Regions from separate parts of the Streptomyces sp. NPDC020898 genome, predicted to be linked through region 3. Evidence: riboswitches for the same ligand, from Rfam matches in the RefSeq annotation. Region 3 holds a riboswitch; each other region holds the start of a gene.
What was found. A riboswitch is a leader RNA that binds a small molecule or an ion and turns the genes downstream of it on or off. The one in region 3 is predicted to bind cyclic di-AMP.
Positions count from the first base shown of each region.

Region 1 (5,746 bases), on a different contig from region 3:
TCCTCGCCGAAGTCGACCGTCGCCTCCGCGTTCGAGCCCGTGCCCTTCACTCCCACCACGGTCCCCAGACCGAACTGGTCGTGCGTGACCCGGTCCCCCACCGCCAGTGCGACGACCGGCTTCTCGACGCCGCCCCGCCGCGTGGCGAAGCCGGACGCACCCGAGGCCGCGGAACGCGAGCGCGAGGACGACAGCGAGGACGCCACCCCGGAGACCGGGCCGGAGGACGTCGCCGGAGCCATCGCCCCCGTGCGCTTCCACTCCAGATGCGCCGCCGGGATCTCCTCCAGGAAACGCGAGGGCGGGTTGTACGAGGGCTGCCCCCACGCGCTGCGCAGCGCCGACCGCGTCAGATACAGCCGTTCACGCGCGCGCGTGATGCCGACGTACGCGAGCCGCCGTTCCTCCTCCAGCTCCTTCACCTGGCCGAGGGCGCGCATGTGCGGGAAGACGCCGTCCTCCATGCCGGTGAGGAACACCACGGGGAACTCAAGGCCCTTGGCGGTGTGGAGGGTCATCAGGGTGATGACGCCGGAGCCGTCGTCGTCCTCGTCGGGGATCTGGTCGGAGTCGGCGACCAGGGCGACCCTCTCCAGGAAGGCGGGGAGGCCGACCGGGGCCGGGGCTTCGCCCTCCGCGGGCTGCGGGGACCCCTCGGCCGTCTCGGCAGCCGCTCCGGACTCCTGCTCGAACTCCAGGGCCACGGCGGCGAGTTCCTGGAGGTTCTCGATCCGGGTCTCGTCCTGCGGGTCGGTCGACGCCTGCAACTCGGCGAGGTAGCCCGTGCGTTCGAGTACCGCTTCCAGGACGGTCGCCGGGCCCGCGCCCGACTCCACGATCGTCCTCAGGTCCTCCATCAGCGCGTTGAACCGCTTGACCGCGTTGGTCGACCGCGACGCCATGCCGTACGCCTCGTCCACGCGCTTCAGCGCCTGCGCGAAGCTGATCTTCTCGCGCTGGGAGAGCGCGTCGATCATCGCCTCCGCGCGGTCGCCGATGCCGCGCTTGGGCACGTTGAGGATGCGGCGCAGCGGCACCGAGTCCTCCGGGTTGGCGAGGACGCGCAGGTAGGCCAGGACGTCCCGGACCTCCTTGCGCTCGTAGAAGCGGACGCCGCCGACGACCTTGTAGGGCAGGCCGACGCGGATGAAGATCTCCTCGAAGACACGGGACTGGGCGTTCGTCCGGTAGAAGACGGCGACATCGCCGGCCTTCGCGTCGCCCGCGTCCGTCAGTCGGTCTATCTCCTCGGCGACGAACTGCGCCTCGTCGTGCTCCGTGTCGGCGACATAGCCGGTGATGCGCGCGCCCGCGCCCGCGTTGGTCCACAGGTTCTTGGGGCGGCGGGACTCGTTGCGCTCGATGACCGCGTTGGCCGCGCTCAGAATCGTCTGCGTGGAACGGTAGTTCTGTTCGAGCAGGATCGTCGTCGCGTCCGCGTAGTCCTCCTCGAACTGGAGGATGTTGCGGATCGTCGCACCCCGGAAGGCGTAGATCGACTGGTCGGCGTCACCCACGACACACAGTTCGGCGGGGCCCAGGTCGTGCTCGGCGGGCGGTACGTCCACCGGGTGCTCGGCGGTGCCCACGAGCTCCCGTACGAGCGCGTACTGGGCGTGGTTGGTGTCCTGGTACTCGTCGACGAGGACGTGGCGGAAGCGGCGGCGGTAGTGCTCGGCGACGTCCGGGAAGGCGCGCAGCAGGTTGACCGTCGTCATGATCAAGTCGTCGAAGTCGAGCGCGTTGGCCTCACGCAGCCGCGACTGGTACATCGCGTAGGCCTGGGCGAGGGTCTTCTCGAAACCGTCGCTCGCCTGGGCGGCGAAGTCCTCCTCGTCGATCAGCTCGTTCTTCAGGTTGGAGATCTTGGCGCTGAAGGACTTGGGCGGGAAGCGCTTCGGGTCCAGGTCCAGGTCGCGGCAGACGAGCGCCATCAGTCGCTTGCTGTCGGCCGCGTCGTAGATCGAGAAGGACGACGTGAAGCCGAGCCGCTTGCTCTCGCGCCGCAGGATGCGCACGCACGCACTGTGGAACGTCATCACCCACATCGCGTTCGCGCGCGGGCCGACGAGGTGCTCGACGCGCTCCTTCATCTCACCGGCGGCCTTGTTGGTGAAGGTGATCGCGAGGATCTGGCCGGGGTGGACGCCCCGCTCGCCGAGCAGATACGCGATGCGGTGCGTGAGCACACGCGTCTTGCCGGAGCCGGCGCCCGCCACGATGAGCAAGGGGGTGTGGGCGTGCACGACGGCCGCGCGCTGGTTCTCGTTCAGCCCGTCCAGGAGCGCGGCCGGGTCCACCGCGGGGCGCGGGGCACCGTCGCGGTAGTACGCGTCCCGGTCCGGCGGCGCGTCGAACTTCCCGCCGAACAGATCGTCCGGAACGGGCTCCGGCACGTGCTCGTCCTCGGGCGGCGGCGGGGGCTCCTCCTCATGGGCGCGAGGGCCCCGGAGGTCCGCCAGGAAGCTGTCATCAAAGAGGCTGCTCATCGCTCTCCGAGTCTAGGCGCCCCCACTGACAACCCGCCCCGCCCCCGGAAACATGGAGGGCGAGGATCTACCGGAGCTACCCGTGCACACTCACAGATCCGAACAATTCGCCAGAAATCATTCCGGATCGGTTTCACGAATCCACGTTTAAACCTAAGGTCACAAAAACGTATCGGACATAGCGGTCATCAACCTTCACAGGAGCCACACCAGTTGGTTAGCGTGCCCTAAGGCCGCTCGAACCCCACCGGCGAACGTCGCCGGGCCGCGCGGCCTCCGCCGAGTCCGATCGTGCCGCCCTGTGCGGCAGGAGCCGGGGACCCACCGAAAACCTGGGGTGAATCGGTCCGACTGCCGTCCAGGGCAAGGACCGTAGGGCAACCCTTCCGAATCACCCGCCCGAACCCGACAGCTAACCCGGTAGGCGGAACATGGAAGGAGTCGCCTCCCTTGGCGTCGTCGCACCGCAAGTCGCGTCCTGCAGGAACGCGCGTAGCAGGCATACGGACCCCCGCCCTCGCCACGGCGGCACTGACCTCCGTGGCCCTGCTGTCCCAGACCGCCACCGCCGCGCCCACGGAGCCCACGACACCCCCGGCACCCTCGGCCGACGACCAGCCGAGCATGGAGGAGGTCGAGGCGAAGATCGGCGACCTCTACCGCCAGGCGGAGTCGGCCACCGACAAGTACAACGGCGCCAAGGAGAAGACGTCCAAGCAGCGCAAGCGCGTCGACACCCTGATGGACGACGTGGCCCAGCGCACGCAGAAGCTCAACGACGCGCGTGAGGAGCTGGGTTCGTTCGCCGCGGCCCAGTACCGCACCGGGTCCGCCGCCCCCGACACGGCGACGTTCCTGCTCGCGGACGACCCGCAGGACTACTTCGACCAGAACCAGCTGATGGACCGCCTGACCGCCCGCCAGAAGGGCTCGGTCGACGACTACGTCACCCAGCAGGCCGAGACGACGCGGATGCGCCAGGAAGCCACCGCGAGCCTCGAATCGCTCACGGAGGCCCAGGACGACCTCCAGACGACCAAGACCGCCGTCCAGACGAAGCTCGCCCAGGCCCGTCAGCTGCTCTCCCGCCTCACCGCCGAGGAGAAGCTGCGCCTCGCGGCGATCGAGCGGGAGAAGCAGACGGAGGCCCGCCGTCAGGCGCAGGAGCTCGTCCGCCAGCAGCAGGCGGCGGAGCAGCAACGCCAGCAGGAGGCCGCAGCGGCGGCAGCCGCGGCGGCCCAGCAGCCGACGGGCGGCAGCACCCCGGACACGTCGACGCCGACGGTCACCGACTCCTCGTACGCCGCCAAGGCCGACAAGGCCCTCACCTTCGCACGCGCACAGATCGGCAAGCCGTACGTCTGGGGCGCGACCGGCCCGGACTCGTACGACTGCTCGGGCCTCACCCAGGCCGTCTGGAAGGCTGCCGGAGTCGACCTCCCGCGCACCACCTACGACCAGGTGAACGCGGGCACGACGGTCTCACTCTCCGACATCCAACCCGGTGACCTGGTCTTCTTCTACGACGACATCAGCCACGTCGGCCTCTACATCGGCAACGGCATGATGATCCACGCGCCGAAGCCGGGCACGTACGTCCGTGAGGAATCGATCTTCTACGACGGCGAGTCGGCGATCCACAGCGTGGTGCGCCCCGCCTGAGGGTTCGGTCAGGTCGGGTCAGGTCCAGAGCACGGCAATGAAGATGTTCGCTGTGGTGAACAGGCCCACCAGACCGAACAGACGCTTGTCCACGGTCTCCTCGTCGCGCTGCACATAGACGAGGCCGAGGATCACGATCAGCAGGGCCAGCTTCACGCCGATCTTGACGTTGTCGACCGGCTGGTCGTCGGCCTGATTGAGGCCCACCAGGGCGACACCGGTGACCAGCATGGTGAACGCGCCGTGCAGCATCGCCGGCACGAAGCGGGCCGTGCCCTGCCCCATCGCCTTCAGCTGGGTGAGAAACCCGCCCAGGAGCGAGGCGATGCCGATGATGTGCAGGCCGACGAAGAGATGGATGAGTACGTCCATGGCCCGGAGCCTAATCAGAGGCGCCCGCACGACCTGACACCGGGCCGGGCATGGGGTGCTCCGGGATCTCGCATATATGCACCCCATAGCACTGTGTCACCGTCGCGTGTCCCGGAAGCGCCGCATCGGTCAGTCGACTGCGTGAAGTCGGCGGCGGCGGACCGCGATCACGGTCGCATACGGTCACCCGGCGATCGGCTCACGCCAGTTCCGCACATGGCGTTACCCCCACGACACACTCAGGTTTAGCGTCCTCCACCAGGTGCCCGGCTCCCCACCGCCGCCCGGGCCAGGGGCGGCAGTCGGACACCACCGCCGAGAAAGTCCGGCGGCGGACCGCTCCCCCTGTGCGAGCCGCCGCCGGACGCGCGACCGCCCTCCTGGGGTCCGCTTCCCGGCGGTCGTACGAAAGGACGTGACGCCCCGGTGGCAGCGCACCGCAAGCCCCGACAGCGCTCGCTCAACGGCAGTACGGCCCGCACCGCCGCGACGATCGCCCTCGCGGGCGCGGCGACGGCGACCGGCTTCGACGGCATCGGATACGCCGATCCACAGCTGACCGCGGCGCAGGTCGAGGCCAAGGTGAACAAGCTGTACGAGGAGGCGGAGGTCGCCACCGAGAAGTACAACGGCTCGAAGGAGAGGGCCGAGCGGGCGGAACGGAGGCTGGAGAACCTGCGCGACGAGGCGGCGCGCAAGGAGGAGGGGCTCAACTCGGCCCGGGAGGCGCTGGGTTCGATGGCCGCGGCGCAGTACCGCTCCGGCGGTCTCGACCCCGCGCTGCAACTCGCCCTCTCCGACGACCCCGACCGCTACCTGGACGGGGCCGCGTTCGCCGAACGGGCGGGCAGCAGACAGTCGTCGGACGTGGCCCACGTACGCAAGCAACTGCGGGAGATCGAGCAGCTGCGCGGGGCGGCCCACGTCGAACTGACCTCCCTCAAGTCCCGCCAGGCCGAGCTGAACCGCCACAAGAAGACGGTCACCGGAAAACTGGGCGAGGCCCGCCAACTGCTGTCCCGCCTCAGCTCGGAGGAACGCGCCCGGCTCGCGGCGGACGACGGAAGCTGGGGCGGCGGGCATGCCTCCCGGTCGTCGGGGGGTGCGCGGGACGGGCTCGGGGCAGCCGGAGTCGCTGACGCCACCGCGGCAGCTGGGGCAGCCGGAGTCGCCGGGGCGCCCAACTCGCGTGCGGCGGAGGCCGTTTCGTACGCCTACCAGAA
Region 1 covers NZ_JBIRRV010000008.1:272,213-277,958, reverse strand. Annotated here, with positions in the region: gene pcrA (DNA helicase PcrA) at 1-2,489, opposite strand, end outside; cyclic di-AMP (ydaO/yuaA leader) riboswitch at 2,757-2,931, shown strand; gene ACH4TV_RS26115 (NlpC/P60 family protein) at 2,940-4,151, shown strand; gene ACH4TV_RS26110 (hypothetical protein) at 4,170-4,523, opposite strand; gene ACH4TV_RS26105 (NlpC/P60 family protein) at 4,950-5,746, shown strand, end outside.
Region 1: linked by a shared signal. The riboswitch ahead of ACH4TV_RS26115 (NlpC/P60 family protein) and the one ahead of ACH4TV_RS27095 (transglycosylase family protein) in region 3 are both predicted to bind cyclic di-AMP.

Region 2 (5,746 bases), on a different contig from region 3:
GAAGTGTCACCGCGATGGACAGGCCCGCGCGGTCCTTGCCGGCCGCGCAGTGCATCAGAGCCGGGACGCTGTCCTCGGCGAGCGCTTGGATCATCAGTGAGTGCTCGGCCGTGCGGTCCCGGACGATCTCGCGGTAGGAGTTGATCATCCGCTGCTCGCCCTTGCCGTCGGACAGGAGGCTGCGCAGTTCGTCGAGATCGCCGTCGCGGACCATCTTCCAGAACTCCGCGCCGTGCGCCGGGTCGGACAGCGGGATGTTCAGGTTGCGCACCCCCGGCAGCTCGACGTCCGGCCCCTCCAGCTTGATGTCCGCCGCGTTGCGGAAGTCGAAGATCGTGTGCAGTCCGAGTGAGCCGAGAAACGCCGCGTCCTCGTCGGTCGCGTGGGCGAGATGACCGCTGCGGAACAGCCGTCCGGGCGCCACGCGCCGCCCGTCAACGGTCGGCAGGCCGCCCACATCACGGAAGTTTCGTACGCCGCCCAGCTCGGGCTCGGTCGACGGGACCTGCTGCGTCACGAGGGCTCCCTCCCACACCGCCCCGCGGACGCTGCTCGTCGACGGGCGCGCTTCGACGATACGACATGCCTGGATAGGCCAAGGAGTTTTCCACAGGCGTTGCCGTCGGGCCTGTGGCCCTTGATGATGTTGAGACGTGAGCGTGCCTGTTCGGATCTGTGGGGACATGATGCTGGAAATCGCCGGAACCGGTCGTACGTGGCTTCTCTCGGGACCCACGAGCAGTTACGCCGTCCATCTGACCGAGGACGACGAGCTGCTGCACCTGCACTGGGGCCCGCGGATCGCCCTCGCCGACGCGGAGGCGCTCGCGGTCCGTCCGCTGCCGGACTACTGGCCCTTCGAGTCCCCGCTCGACGGCCACGAGGAGTACCCGGTCGAGGGCGGCCCCCGCTTCGTACGGCCCGCGCTGTCCGTGCGGACCGACGAGCGCCGGGGCACCGAATGGCGGTTCGAGGCGTACGAGGAGGCGGAGGGCGGCGAACTGCGGCTGCGGTTCCGTGACGCGGGGCTGGCGATCACGCTCCACTACCGGATGCGCCATGACGTGGTGGAGCGCTGGGCGACCCTCACCCACGACGTGCCCGACGGGACCGGCGGCCCGCTGGAGCTGCTCCGCGCGGACTCCGCCACCTGGACGCTCCCCGAGCGCGAGGGCTGGCGCCTCTCCCAGTTGCACGGGCGCTGGGCGGCCGAGTCCCGGCTGGTGCGCTCTGACCTCACCTACGGTGAGAAGGTCATCGGCAGCCGGCGCGGTCACACCGGGCACCAGCATCTGCCCTGGGTGGCGCTCGACACCGACGCGACCGAGGAGCACGGCGAGGTGTACGCGTGCGCGCTTGGCTGGTCGGGGTCGTGGCGGATCGCCGTCGCCCAGCTGCCCGACGCCCGCGTGCAGATCACCGGCGGTGCCGGATACGACGACTCGGGTCTGCTGCGGCTGGCGGCGGGCGAGTCCTTCAGCACGCCCGTCTTCGCGGGGCTGTGGACCGACTCCGGTCACGGCGGGGCGAGCCGCGCGTGGCACGCGTACCAGCGCGCGTTCGTCATTCCGGACGCGGACCGGGACCGGCCCGTGCTCTACAACTCCTGGGAGGCCACGGAGTTCGACATCTCCGAGGAGCAGCAGGGCACGCTGGCCCGGCGGGCCGCCGCGATGGGCGTCGAGCTGTTCGTCGTGGACGACGGCTGGTTCGGGGCCCGCACCAGCGACCGGGCCGGCCTCGGCGACTGGACGCCCAACCCGGACCGCTTCCCGGCGGGCCTGGGGACGCTCGCCGAGTATGTGCACGCCCTGGGGATGCGGTTCGGCATCTGGGTCGAGCCCGAGATGGTCAACCCGGACAGCGACCTCTACCGCGCGCACCCCGACTGGGTACAGTTCCAACCGGGACGAAAGCGGACGGAGTTCCGCAATCAACTCGTACTGAACCTCGCGCGTGAGGATGTCCGGCAGTACCTCTGGGAGCAGCTCGACGCGCTTCTCTCCAGCGCCCCGGTCGACTACGTGAAGTGGGACTTCAACCGCTGCTTCACCGACGCGGGCTGGCCCGGCGAGGACTACCCGCAGCGCCTGTGGGTCGACCACGTACACGGGCTGTACGCCCTGCTGGACCGGTTGCGGGCGGCGCATCCGAACGTCGCCTTCGAGTCCTGCTCGGGCGGCGGCGGCCGGATCGACCTCGGTGTCCTCGCCCGTACGGACCAGGTGTGGACCTCCGACAACACCGACCCGCTGGACCGGCTCGCCATCCAGGAGGGGTTCAGTCAGATCCACCCGGCGCGGGTGATGGCCGCCTGGGTCACGGACAGCCCGAACACCCAGCTCAACGGCCGGGTCAGCTCGCTGCGTTTCCGGTTCGTGAGTGCGATGGCCGGGGTGCTCGGCGTCGGCGGCGACCTCGCGAAGTGGACGGAGGAGGAGCTCGCCGAGGCCGGGGAGTGGGTGGGCCTGTACAAGGAGATCCGGCCCGTGGTGCAGCGCGGGGACCTCTACCGGCTGCGCCGGCCGGCCGGTGGCCTGAGCGCGGTGCAGTACGTGCTCGGGGACGAGACGGTCGTCCTCGCCTGGCTCCAGGCGCAGCACCACGGGGAGCCGGTTCCGGCGGTGCGGCTGCGCGGACTCGACCCGACAGGTACGTACGAATGCCGCGAAACAGGTGAAGTCCACCGGGGTGCCGTGTTGTTGCACCGTGGGCTGCGGACCGGACTGAAGGGCGACCTTGATGCGGCAGTTTTCCGACTGCGTCGCCTTTGATGCTTCTGTCCGCTAATGGGGCCTTCATTCCAACTCGCTTGGGAATAAAGGTTGCTGTGAATAGGTCGAGTGAGCAGCGTCATATCCGTGACCGTCTGTCGCCGTCATGTTCACGTAATTTCGGCGTGTTTTAAGGGAGTTCGAGGGGCGGAAAGATCCGGGATTGACGGACAGTGACCGGTAATTCTGGGGAGGATCACAGGAAACCCTTACACAGGGAACCTCAGGCTTGTTTCCGTGCGTCTTGGTCGCTTACGTTCGCCACCAATCCGGACGGACGCCCAATCCTGCCGCCGCCCGGATCCCGCATCGAGCACCCGACCACGGCAGGAGCGGGGGACCCACAGGTAGAACGCCTGTTCCGGTCTCTGGAACAGGCTTGGGGTTAAGTCACGTTCAGGCGTGGCCGGACATCTCCAGTCCGCACCCGACAGCTCACCTCGCAGGCGACGGAGAGGAATTCGTCATGCCCGCGAAGGGTAAGCACCGCCGCCCGAAGTCCCAGCGATTCACTCGCTCGATAGCCGTCGCCGGAACCGGCGGAGCGGCTCTCGCCCTGCCGCTGCTGGGAGCCACCGGCGCCCACGCGGCCACGGCGGAGGCCGGCACCCAGTCCGTTCAGTCCCTTTCGGGAGCGGTCACGTCCGTAACGGTCGAGTCCGTTTCCGCGAAGTCGGAAAAGGCCGCCGCCAAGAAGGCGAGCGTGAAGACGTACGCGGTCCAGGCCGGCGACTACCTCTCGAAGATCGCCCAGGAGCAGAGCGTCAGCGGTGGCTGGCAGAAGCTCTACTCGGACAACCGCACGGCGATCGGCGCCGACCCGGCTCTGATCCACCCCGGTCTGAAGCTGACCATCGGCAAGAAGGCCGCGTCGACCTCGCCGTCTTCGTCTCCCTCTTCCTCGTCTTCGTCGTCTTCTTCGGGGTCCTCCTCGAAGTCCACGCAGACGGAGGAGTCGAAGCCGGCCGCCGAGACCTCGGCGCAGACCGAGGCCGCCGACACCGGCAGCTCCAGCGGCTACACCCTCCCCGTGGCCGATGCCGCCGTCGGTACCGCCTACCGCGTGGCGGGCAGCATGTGGTCCAGCGGCTACCACACGGGCGTCGACTTCGTCGTCCCGACCGGCACCTCCCTCAAGGCTGTCGGCGCCGGCACGGTCGTCTCCGCCGGCTGGGGCGGGGCGTACGGCAACCAGGTCGTCATCAAGCTCGCCGACGGCTACTACGCCCAGTACGCGCACCTCTCCCAGCTCTCCGTCTCGGCCGGCCAGACCGTGACCGAGGGCCAGCAGGTCGGCCTCTCCGGTGCCACCGGCAACGTGACCGGACCGCACCTGCACTTCGAGATCCGCACCACCCCGGACTACGGCTCCGACGTGGACCCGGTCGCGTACCTCCGCTCGCAGGGCGTGGCCGTCGGCTGACGCCCACCCTCCGCGAGAACTCCCGCCGAAGGCCGGACCCGATCCCCGGGTCCGGCCTTCGGTGCGGTCGGTGCCTGTGTGGGTGCGGGTGCGATAGTGAACTCCCGCACCGTGTAAGCGCTTTCCCCTCAAGGAGCCGCCTCGTGACGACCACCCGCAGAGCTTTCGGAGTCCTGGCCGCGGGCGCGGCGCTCACCGCACTCGTCCCGGCCGCGAGTGCCAGTGCCGCCACGCGCGGACGCCTGATAGCCCGCGACGACTTCCGGCACGGTCTCGGCCAGTGGGCCGTGGAACTCCAGGACGGCGGCAGCGTCACGGCGGCCCGGGGCGCCCTGGAGATCGACGTACCCAGCGGCGCGACCGTCTGGTTCAAGCGCGGTTTCCAAGGCCCGTACGTCATCGAGTACACGGCCACGCCGATCTCGGCGGGCGGGGTGAACGACCGGGTCTCCGACCTGAACAACTTCTGGAACGCGGTCGACGTCCGCTCCCCTGACGACCTCTTCGCCACCCCGCGGGGCGGTGCCCTCGCGGAGTACGACTACCTCAAGACGTACTACGTCGGCTACGGAGCCAACACCAACACGACGACCAGGCTGCGCCGTTACGTCGGTGAGGCCGGCGTACGCCCCTTGATCTACGACTACACGGAGCCGCTGCTCGTCCCGAACGCGCCGCATCGGGTGCGGATCGTCTCGGCCGGTTCGACGGTCCGCTGGTGGAACAACGGGCGGCTCGTGTTCGACTACACCGACCCGGACCCGTACACGAGTGGGCACTTCGCCTTCCGTACGACGTGGAGCCACTTCCGGATCAGCGACTTCAGGGTCCATGAGCTGTGCGCGCCCGGTATTCCGGGTTGACCAATACTTGACGAGTGGCTTATCTCACCGCGAGTCAACCCTTTCCTACGGTCGCGTAGCTCACATCGGAAGGGGAATGATGGGCCGATGTGGCAGACGATTCGAAGAATGACGGCAGAGCAGTGATCGGGTCGTACGTGGCGGTGGGGGACAGTTTCACCGAAGGCGTCGGCGACCCCGGCCCCGACGGGGCGTTCGTCGGCTGGGCCGACCGGTTCGCGGTACTGCTCGCGGACCGGCGCTCCGAAGGCGACTTCGACTACACCAACCTCGCTGTACGCGGGAGGCTGCTCGACCAGATCGTGGCCGAGCAGCTTCCGCGCGCGAAGGAGCAGGCGCCGGACCTGATCTCCTTCTGCGCGGGCGGCAACGACATCATCCGGCCCGGCAGCGACCCCGACGAGGTCGCCGAGCGCTTCGAGCGGGCGGTGATCGACCTCACCTCGACGGTCGGCACGGTCATGGTGACGACCGGCTTCGACACCCGCAACGTCCCGGTGCTGAAGCACATGCGCGGCAAGATCGCCACGTACAACGGACATCTGCGGGCCATCGCCGACCGGTACGGCTGTCCCGTGCTCGACCTGTGGTCCCTGAAGACCATCCAGGACCGGCGGGCCTGGGACGGCGACCGACTGCACCTCTCCGCTGAGGGCCACACCCGTGTCGCCCTGCGCGCGGGCCAG
Region 2 covers NZ_JBIRRV010000006.1:47,095-52,840, forward strand. Annotated here, with positions in the region: gene ACH4TV_RS20185 (tyrosine-protein phosphatase) at 1-517, opposite strand, end outside; gene ACH4TV_RS20190 (alpha-galactosidase) at 687-2,774, shown strand; cyclic di-AMP (ydaO/yuaA leader) riboswitch at 3,059-3,236, shown strand; gene ACH4TV_RS20195 (peptidoglycan DD-metalloendopeptidase family protein) at 3,241-4,197, shown strand; gene ACH4TV_RS20200 (DUF6250 domain-containing protein) at 4,341-5,060, shown strand; gene ACH4TV_RS20205 (SGNH/GDSL hydrolase family protein) at 5,183-5,746, shown strand, end outside.
Region 2: linked by a shared signal. The riboswitch ahead of ACH4TV_RS20195 (peptidoglycan DD-metalloendopeptidase family protein) and the one ahead of ACH4TV_RS27095 (transglycosylase family protein) in region 3 are both predicted to bind cyclic di-AMP.

Region 3 (5,746 bases):
ACGAGGCCGCCGCCATGGCCTTTATCCTCCTTTTTGCCGGTTTTGAGACGACCGTGAATCTGATCGGCAACGGCGTCCACGCCCTCCTCACCCACCCCGAGCAGCGCGCCCGCCTCCAGGCGTCTCTCGCCGCCAAGGAGTCCGCCCTTCTCGAAACGGGCATCGAGGAACTCCTCCGCTTTGACGGCCCCGTGGAGCTGGCCACCTGGCGCTTCGCCACCCGTCCGCTCAGTCTCGGCGGGCAGGACATCGCGGCCGGTGATCCCGTGCTCGTCGTCCTCGCCGCCGCCGACCGGGACCCGGAGCGGTTCGCCGATCCCGACGTTCTCGATCTCACCCGCCGGGACAACCAGCACCTCGGGTACGGCCACGGCATCCACTACTGTCTCGGCGCCCCGCTCGCCCGCCTGGAGGGGCAGGCAGCCCTCGGCACCCTCCTCACCCGTCTCCCTGACCTGCAACTCGCCGCAGACCCCACCGAGTTGAGATGGCGGGGCGGCCTCATCATGCGTGGACTGCGCACCCTGCCCGTCGAGTTCACGCCAGTTCGCGAATCCGGGCATACCCAGCCAGTGGTGACGTAGAAGGTCACGGAATGGTGACGCTCCGTCAACAATGTGATCTTCACGTGATCTGCGCGGCATTAACTTGTGATGAGTGATCGTCTGCCGATACGTTCACGCACTAGTGCGGCGCCCTGCGGTGTCCATCGACACCTGTCGTTGCCCGTCATCGCCCGTCGCACTGGCCCCCGCTGTCTCGTGAAAGGCCACCGCATGCTCTCCGGGAACGGTCGTCACCGTCGCCCCCGTCAGGCCCCGGCTCTGCTGGTCGCGGCCGGCGTGGCAGGCTCCGCCATCGCCATTCCGCTGCTCGGCGCCACCGGCGCGAGCGCGGCCAGCGGTACCACGTGGGACCGGGTCGCGGAGTGCGAGAGTGGCGGCTCCTGGAGCGCCGACGACGGCAACGGGTTCTACGGCGGCTTGCAGCTGACCCAGATGGACTGGGAGGAGTACGGCGGCCTCACCTACGCCCCGAGTGCCGACCAGGCCAGCCGTTCGCAGCAGATCGCCGTCGCCGAGAAGGTGCTCGCCGACAAGGGGGCCGGGGTCTGGGAGGCCTGCGCGCTGCTGTCCGGGCTCGGCAAGGACACCGGCTCGGCCGACGTCGACACCGGCGTGGCCGGCGACGGCACCAGCACCAGCAGCGGCAGCGGTATCGGCTCCAGCACGGGCGTGGACGCCGGTGTGAGCGAGGGCGGCACCTCCTCCTCGGCTTCGACGCCGCCCTTGACGCCGAAGTCGACGCCGACGTCACCCACGCCCTCGACGTCGCCCTCGACCGACTCCGCCGAATCCGCCGACTCCGAGTCCTCCACCGGTTCCTCGCCGTCTCCCGTGCCGTCCGTCGCGGCGACGACCGACTCCGTCGAGTCGTCCACCCCGCTGTCGCCGTCGCCTTCCCCCTCGTTGCCCGGTACCGGCGACTCGCAGGAAGGGGACAGTTTCCTCACGGACACGGCAAAGAGTGCAGAACAGGGCAACTCCGGGCAGAGCGCCGAAAACGGGACCGGTCGTCATCGTGGCGACACCGAGGGCTCGTACACCGTCCGTGCCGGCGACACCCTTTGCGACATCGCCGACTCCCTTGGCCTTGAGGGTGGATGGTCCGAGCTCTACCTCGAGAACGAGCATGCCCTCGGCACTGACCCGGACCTTATCCTCCCCGGTCAGACCCTTGCGGTAGGTAGCGAACCGGGGCAAAAGTAACCGGAGTTCACGTCACACTTCGTGCTGAATGTCCGTTATAAATGCAGTGAGAGATAGGTCTCAGAAGCCCTGATCGTCTTTGTATTTCAGGGGATCACCTGTTTACGGTCGTGATCGCTCGCCACCGCGGGCCCCGCCGGTCGCAACGCCGAATCCTGCCAACGGCCGTCCGGGAACAGTCGTCGCTATCAAGCGCCGTAGGCAGGAGCGGGGGACCCAAGGTAGGTGCCGCACCGGGCAGTTGACCGGAGCGGCTTGGGGTTAAGTCGTACGTCCAGGACTCGGACGTACGGCCGGGCAACTCAACCGGCCCGAACCCGACAGCTCACCTCGCAGGCGTCGGTGAGGGGATCACGCATGCTGTTTTCCGGTAAGGGCAAGCACCGCCGTCCGTCCAAGGCCACCCGTGTCGTCGCCATCGCCGGTGTGACCGGTGCGGCCGTCGCCGCTCCGCTCCTGGCGGCCGGCTCCGCCTCCGCCGCCACCTCCGCCGAGTGGGACACGGTCGCCCAGTGCGAGTCGGGCGGCAACTGGTCCATCAACACCGGCAACGGCTACTACGGCGGTCTCCAGTTCTCCGCCTCCACCTGGGCCGCGTACGGCGGCTCGTCGTACGCCTCCACCGCCGACCAGGCCTCCAAGTCCCAGCAGATAGAAATCGCCGAGAAGGTCCTCGCGGGCCAGGGCAAGGGTGCCTGGCCGGTCTGCGGCGTGGGCCTGTCCGGCGCCGCCTACGACGGCGGTTCGAGCAGCGACGCGGGTACGAGCGACAACTCGTCCAGCGGTGCCGGCAGCTCCGACAGCTCCAGCGAGGCCACCACGCGTTCCTCCGGCGATCAGTCGGCCTCCCGTTCGCAGGAGCGGCCCGCCGCGAAGAAGACCGTCACCACCCCGACCGGCAAGAAGGTCGAGAAGGGCGACGGCGAGTACAAGGTCGTCACCGGTGACACCCTCAGCGAGATCGCCGAGGCGCACGACGTCGAGGGCGGCTGGACGAAGCTCTTCCAGCTGAACAAGGACATCGTCGACGACGCCGACGTCATCTACCCGGGCCAGCAGCTGCACCTCAGCTGACCCCGGTCACCTGCGGGCCGGGTCTTCCCCCAAATCCCAGTCGGCTCGAAGGTGAACCACAGCGCCCTCACATCCGTGGCTTCCATAGTGAAGACCTCGTGAGGGTCACCCCCGTCCCCCACGGGCTCCCCGCTCCGGTGCGTTCTCCCCCGTACGCACCGGGGCGGGGCTTTTTTGTGCCGCCTGCTGGCCCGTCTGTCGGCCCGTCCATTGCCCCGTTCATTGTTCCGCCTTTTGTTCAGGTGGGGAACAATGTTTACCCTCTGTTCTGTCCAGGGGGTGGCCGGCGGACCTGCCGATCCCCCTCGGGCGGTTAGGCTCATCCCGCGGGGCCCCAAAAAGTCCCGCGTACCCGCGTCACATCCCAGAAGGAGATGCTCGTGCCGTCCATCGACGTCGTCGTAGCCCGGGAAATCCTCGACTCGCGAGGCAACCCCACCGTCGAGGTCGAGGTCGGCCTCGATGACGGCAGCACCGGTCGTGCCGCTGTCCCGTCCGGCGCCTCCACCGGAGCCTTCGAGGCCATCGAGCTGCGCGACGGTGACCCCAACCGCTACCTCGGCAAGGGTGTCGAGAAGGCCGTCCTCGCCGTCATCGAGCAGATCGGCCCGGAGCTCGTCGGTTACGACGCCACCGAGCAGCGCCTGATCGACCAGGCGATGTTCGACCTGGACGCCACCGACAACAAGGGCTCCCTCGGCGCCAACGCCATCCTCGGCGTTTCCCTCGCCGTCGCCCACGCGGCGTCGGAGGCCAGCGACCTCCCCCTCTTCCGCTACCTCGGCGGCCCGAACGCGCACCTGCTGCCCGTTCCGATGATGAACATCCTGAACGGCGGCTCGCACGCCGACTCCAACGTGGACATCCAGGAGTTCATGATCGCCCCGATCGGCGCGGAGTCCTTCTCCGAGGCCCTGCGCTGGGGCGCCGAGATCTACCACACCCTCAAGAAGGTGCTGAAGACCAAGGGCCTGTCCACCGGTCTCGGCGACGAGGGCGGCTTCGCCCCGAACCTGGAGTCCAACCGCGCCGCGCTCGACCTCATCATCGAGGCCATCAAGCAGGCCGGTTACGTCCCCGGTGAGCAGATCGGCCTCGCGCTCGACGTCGCCGCGTCCGAGTTCTACAAGGACGGCAAGTACGAGTTCGAGGGCAAGTCCCGCACGGCCGCCGAGATGACCGAGTACTACGAGGAGCTCGTCTCCGCGTACCCGCTCATCTCCATCGAGGACCCGCTGTACGAGGACGACTGGGACGGCTGGAAGACCATCACCGACAAGCTGGGCGACAGGGTCCAGATCGTCGGCGACGACCTCTTCGTCACCAACCCGGAGCGCCTCGCCCGTGGCATCGAGGAGGGCTCGGCCAACGCCCTGCTCGTCAAGGTCAACCAGATCGGCTCGCTGACCGAGACGCTGGACGCCGTCGAGATGGCCCAGCGCAACGGCTTCAAGTGCATGATGTCCCACCGCTCCGGCGAGACCGAGGACGTCACCATCGCCGACCTCGCCGTCGCGGTGAACTGCGGCCAGATCAAGACCGGCGCCCCGGCCCGCTCGGACCGCGTCGCCAAGTACAACCAGCTGCTGCGCATCGAGGAGATCCTCGACGACGCCGCGGTGTACGCCGGTCGCTCGGCCTTCCCCCGCTTCAAGGGCTGAGCCTGCTGAGCCCGCAGAGCCTGTAACGGCTTGGGCAGCGTCGTACGTACGTCCCCGTACCCGGTCCCGTACCGTGTGCGGGGACGTACGCACGTGCGGCACGGACAAGCGCAGACGCTCGGGGAACGGGGAGGCGGGAGACATGGCCGTGAAGGACCGGGACCGGTTCTCCACCGCGACCAGGATCAAGCTGCTCGGGGAGCAGACCGCGGCCCGCGTCTACCGCTCCCAGACCAAGCGCCAGGCCCGCCGCTCCCGCCTGACCGGCCGGGCGGCCCTGCTCGCCCTGGTCCTCTGCTCGCTGATCGTGGCGCTCGCCTATCCCATAAGGCAGTACGTCTCCCAGCGCGCCGACATCGCCGACACGGCACGCGAACGCGACCGGGCCAGGCAGCGGGTCGAGCAGCTCCGCGACCTGAAGGCACGCTGGCAGGACGACGCGTACGCCGAGCAGCAGATCCGGCAGCGGCTGCACTATGTGATGCCGGGCGAGACCGGGTACATCGTGATCGACCCGGACGCGGCGAAGCAGTCGCACGCCGACCTGGGCGCGGCCGACCGCCCCTGGTACGCGAACGTCTGGGACGGCGTGGACAAGGCCGATCAGGCAGGCTGAGCCGGCGCCGACACCGACGCCGACGCCGCCGACCAGTGAACGTGAACGCGAACGTGAACGGAACAGAAAGACAGGTATGGAAACGCCTCCGCCGCCCACCCCGCGTACCGAGCCCACCGACGCGGACGTCGAGGCCTTCAAGCAGCAGCTGGGCCGCCCGCCGCGCGGGCTGCGCGCGATCGCTCACCGCTGCCCCTGCGGTCAGCCGGACGTCGTGGAGACGGCCCCGCGCCTGCCGGACGGCACGCCGTTCCCCACGACGTACTACCTGACGTGTCCGCGGGCCGCCTCCGCGATCGGCACGCTGGAGGCGAACGGCGTGATGAAGGAGATGACGGAACGGCTCGCGACCGACCCCGAGCTGGCCGCGTCCTATCGAGCCGCGCACGAGGACTACCTCGCCCGCCGCGACGCGATCGAGGTCCTGGAGGGCTTCCCGAGCGCGGGCGGCATGCCGGACCGCGTGAAGTGCCTGCACGTCCTGGTGGGCCACTCGCTGGCCGCGGGACCGGGTGTGAACCCGCTGGGCGACGAGGCGATCGCGATGCTGCCTCAGTGGTGGGCGAAGGGGCCGTGTGTGGTGGCGTCGACGCCTCCCGAGGGGGAGGGCTGGGAGGTCGACGCGA
Region 3 covers NZ_JBIRRV010000009.1:68,872-74,617, reverse strand. Annotated here, with positions in the region: gene ACH4TV_RS27105 (cytochrome P450) at 1-584, shown strand, start outside; gene ACH4TV_RS27100 (transglycosylase family protein) at 777-1,769, shown strand; cyclic di-AMP (ydaO/yuaA leader) riboswitch at 1,953-2,123, shown strand; gene ACH4TV_RS27095 (transglycosylase family protein) at 2,127-2,843, shown strand; gene eno (phosphopyruvate hydratase) at 3,224-4,504, shown strand; gene ACH4TV_RS27085 (septum formation initiator family protein) at 4,647-5,120, shown strand; gene ACH4TV_RS27080 (DUF501 domain-containing protein) at 5,197-5,746, shown strand, end outside.